One region of the Neobacillus canaveralius genome, then DNA from elsewhere that is predicted to be linked to it. Evidence: riboswitches for the same ligand, from Rfam matches in the RefSeq annotation. Region 1 holds a riboswitch; the other holds the start of a gene.
The links. Region 1 has a riboswitch for FMN ahead of ribE (riboflavin synthase). Riboswitches for the same ligand answer to the same signal wherever they lie in the genome.

Region 1 (2,207 bases):
GCTAAATCCACTGCCGCTTCAGTATGTCCGGTTCTCCTTAAGACTCCTCCTTTTTTGGCCACCAAAGGGAAAACATGCCCTGGCCGCTTGAAATCAGAAGGCTTTGATTCAGGATCGAGCATACTTAGTACCGTTGCAGAACGCTCAAATGCTGATATCCCTGTCGTTGTAAATTTATGGTCAATACTAACGGTAAATGCCGTACCATGTGAATCCGTATTGTTTGCGACCATTGGAAAAAGTTCTAATTTCTGTGCTAATTCCTCATCAATAGGAACACAGATTAAGCCCCTACCATGCGTAGCCATTAAATTGATTACCTCTGGTGTGGTTTTTTCAGCAATTGAGACAAAATCACCTTCATTTTCTCTGTCCTCGTCATCACAAACAATGATAACTTTTCCATTTTGCAAATCAATTATGGCATCTTCAATTTTATCGAACACGTGTAATCTCTCCTTTCATATGTACTTAAGCAAATCCATTCTCTTCCAAAAAGCTCGCACTAATACCGGCTTGATTTTTTTTATTTCCTGTATTTTGTCTACTCGTTAAAAAATGCCCCACATACTTTCCAATCATGTCGCATTCTAAATTGACAATATCACCTGATTCTTTAAGGCCAATGATACTTTCAGTCAAGGTATGGGGGATAAGTGATAGAGTAAAATCATTATCTGTTACACCAAATACTGTAAGGCTGGTCCCATCAACAGCAATGGAACCTCTTTCGATTACATACTTTAAGATTTCTTGGGAGGCCTCAATTTCATAGTAAACGGCATTTTCAACAGGCCTTTTAGTTTTTATCACACCTGTTCCATCGATGTGACCGGAAACAAAGTGACCGCCAAATCTCCCGCCAGCTGCCATTGCTCTTTCTAAGTTTACTTTAGAGCCGCGCTTCAAAGACTGTAAGCTTGAAGCCTTAACGGTTTCTGGCATAACATCTACGGTAAACTGGCTGTTAGTAAACCCAGTTACAGTAAGACAAACACCGTTTACCGAGATACTGTCGCCAAGATGAACATCCTTAAGAATTTTTTTGGCGTCAATTGTTAAAACAAAAGACTCCCCGCTTCGCTTGATATTCGCTACTACTCCTAATTCTTCAATAATGCCGGTAAACATAGCTTTTGTTCTCCTTCCCTATTTTTTGCAAGATCAAGCAAATTTTTTCATACTTACTATCATAAAAGAAGAAAAAGGACCCTGAAGATATGAAACACTTCAGGGTCCTTGGAAAAAGGCAATAAGAAAATAGGGCTTAAAAAAGGGTAGACTTCACCCTTGGCTAAACCGGATTTTTTCCTTCTCCCATCCAGACTTTAACTGTCGGCTCTGGAGTTTCACCAGATCCACCGCTTAAACTTTCGTTTAACCGGGTCACGGACTAAGAAGCAATGCTTCATCACCGCCGGTTAGGAATTTCACCTGACCCCGAAGGAATTATTCAACTATATGATTATTACTAGTATACCTAATAATTGTGATAATTGCTAAAAAAAAGAAGAAGTACTCAAAATCTTCTCCTTCAGATCATATTTAATAATCGCTTCCATAGGTTTTTACAGGCAGATATAACTCAAATTGAATACTACCATCGTTATCAAGATCTTTTTGATTAAAGACTTCTAAACTTAGGGCATACTCATCCAAATCATAGCCATACTCTTGCATCCACACTAACGTCTTCTTATATGTATTTTCTACTTCCTCCAGACTCCCTTTATGCGAAGTACAAACATAATTTTTACGAGGAATCGTAAACCCTACCATTCCCTCTGGGACATTTTCCAGCTTTTCAACTGGTGTTGTTACATAATAGGTTAATTCCGTTTCTCTGCTATGGAAGGGAGCAATTAAGATGGAAGTATTTGTTTGATTCGGTACCTCATCAATCCGCTCTTTCATAACATCAAATAATTCAGGAATGGTATTCAGTTGTGAATAGGTGCCGCTCCATGAAATTCCAACTACCTTCATTTCTTCTTTTTCAAGCACTTGGATATCCAAACATATCACTCCTCACATGTTGTTCATATATCTATTATTCTCACTGTAACCCTGAAATTCCTCCCTAAAGTCGACAACATTGTGAATACTTTAAGTTGGATGCTGCCTTACTAATACTATTTTTTGAACAGTTTATTTATGATAATTTTTTCCCATAGTCTCCATGGTAGTAAATTCTTCAAAAATATAGT
Region 2 (2,207 bases), 1.9 Mb from region 1:
CTTGCATTGCATGCGGAGCATGTGGAGCAGCAGCACCAGACATTTACGATTATGATGATGAGGGCATTGCATTTGTAACTCTTGATGATAACGAGGGTATTGTTGAAATCCCTGATGTATTAATTGATGACATGATGGATGCTTTTGAAGGCTGTCCAACTGATTCAATTAAAGTTGCTGACGAGTCATTTGACGGCAATCCAACTAAATTCGAATAATATTTTGTCATTAAAATATTGTTAAGCTGCTACCCTCGTCACCTTTGACGGGGGTTATTTTTTCTTAGCAAAAAAAAGAAACCAAGCATGCACTTGGTTTCTTTGCTTTTAAGCACTTTTTACAATTGTTAATTTATTAATCCATGACTGCATTCTGATGAATAGCAGCATAAATATAGAAGACATGATTATGCCTTTAATGATATTAAATGGTAAAATCGCCGGTACCACTAAATTTCGCATGTCAGGAAACTTCAACAGCGAGGTATATGCCGGTAAAATAAATAAGTAGTTTAAAATGCTCATCATTACCGCCATAATAAGGGTCCCTGCAATCAGTGCGATTGTCATTCCTTTTCGGGTTCTCATCTTGTTGTATACATAGTAGGTTGGTAATACAAATAGAATACCCGCAAGGAAATTAGCAATATGGCCAACTGGAATTCCAGTTGCACTTCCAGTTGCAATATAATTCAGTGCGTTCTTGAAAAACTCAACTAATATTCCTGCCACAGGTCCAAAAATTAAAGCTGCGATTAATGCTGGGATATCGCTGAAATCAATAAATAAGAAATTTGGAAATGGCGGAAGCGGGAAGTTTATCAGCATTAAAAGATATGCGATACTGCTCAGCATTCCAATTGAAACAATTGCTTTGACACTCATTTTTTTCTTCATTCTTTTCCTCTCTCCTTTTTGATCCATCAAGTTAGGAAGAGAGGTTCGTGCTGCTTTTAAGGTGTCCCAGTAAAATAAAAAACCTCAAGAAAATAATCTTGAGGGAGTTTACAAAGGCACTCTTAATAAACGTTCAGTATAACAGCATTTTTTGAACGTCGCAAGAACCTCCATCTTCTCCCATCCAGACTATACTGTCGGCTTTGGAATCACACCAAATCCTGCCATAAAGGCTCGCGGGCTCAAGAGAGTTAATACTCTAATACCGCCGATCGGGAATTTCACCCTGCCCCGAAGATAGATCGATATTTAATTACTTTTTAATTATACTAATATTAATCAATTTTGAAAAGAAAAAAGCACTAACCAATTGTGACGGTTAGCGCAATTTATTTATTAGTTCTGGATTACTAAAACCTGTTCAGGCAAGATGAGGTCAGATTTTAACTGGTTGACTTCTTTAAGTTTTGCAACTGATAAATTGCTTTTCAAAGCAATGGATGATAAGGTGTCCCCTGCTTGTACAATATAATGTGCATTGTCACCTCTCACATTTGTACTGGCTGCTAGACTCTCAGCAGTACCTTCCATTCCACCTTTAACTGCCACACCTACCTCAGCCTTCCCAAGCAATCTTTCAGGGTCAATAGCATTTTTCTTATCATACGTCCATTCAATTTGATGACTCTCAAAATGGAGATGAACACCTGTAGATTCACCCGTTCTTCCCATGGTTCCAATTCTATGGCCCTGTTTAATCTCTTGTCCCTCATTTACAAGTCGATTATTTAAGTGAGCATATACGGTAACAAAATTATTTGGGTGTTTAATAAAGATAACATTCCCATACGTTTCTGAATAATAGGATTTACCTACTACGCCATCCTCTACAGCAACTATTGGTGAATTAAGGCTCCCAGCTATATCTATTCCTTTATGTGTTCCATGCCTTGTCCCATATGTATCAGATACGACACCATCCGTTGGCCATATCCATCCAGCTTTTATTTCTTGTGAATCCTGCATACTCGCTTCAGTCTGTTTACCTCCTAAAAATAATAAACTGACACAAAGCGCCATAATTGCGGCAATTAAAAGCCGCCTTATGTAGTCTCGCATTTAATTATTTTCCTCCTTAATCTTATCCTCTCCTCCACAAACCATATGTTAACCAATTCAAGTTTAGAACATATAGTTTGATGAGAGCGGTTGAACATACTTGTTATAATTTGGAGACAAATGGTTTTTTATACACAAAAAAAGATTAACCTTGTTATGGTCAATCTTTTTAACTCATTATTAATGGATTTG

Region 2: it holds a riboswitch for FMN, as region 1 does, so the genes downstream of both, ABC255_RS09375 (ECF transporter S component) here and ribE (riboflavin synthase) in region 1, are expected to answer to the same signal.

The regions. Positions count from the first base shown of each region.
Region 1 covers NZ_JBDFLL010000001.1:3,722,773-3,724,979, forward strand. Annotated here, with positions in the region: gene ribB (3,4-dihydroxy-2-butanone-4-phosphate synthase) at 1-446, opposite strand, end outside; gene ribE (riboflavin synthase) at 472-1,131, opposite strand; FMN riboswitch at 1,306-1,452, opposite strand; gene ABC255_RS18685 (GyrI-like domain-containing protein) at 1,546-2,016, opposite strand; gene ABC255_RS18690 (oxidoreductase) at 2,133-2,207, opposite strand, start outside.
Region 2 covers NZ_JBDFLL010000001.1:1,865,786-1,867,992, reverse strand. Annotated here, with positions in the region: gene ABC255_RS09380 (ferredoxin) at 1-218, shown strand, start outside; gene ABC255_RS09375 (ECF transporter S component) at 327-896, opposite strand; FMN riboswitch at 1,065-1,199, opposite strand; gene ABC255_RS09370 (peptidoglycan DD-metalloendopeptidase family protein) at 1,293-2,015, opposite strand; gene ABC255_RS09365 (hypothetical protein) at 2,196-2,207, opposite strand, start outside.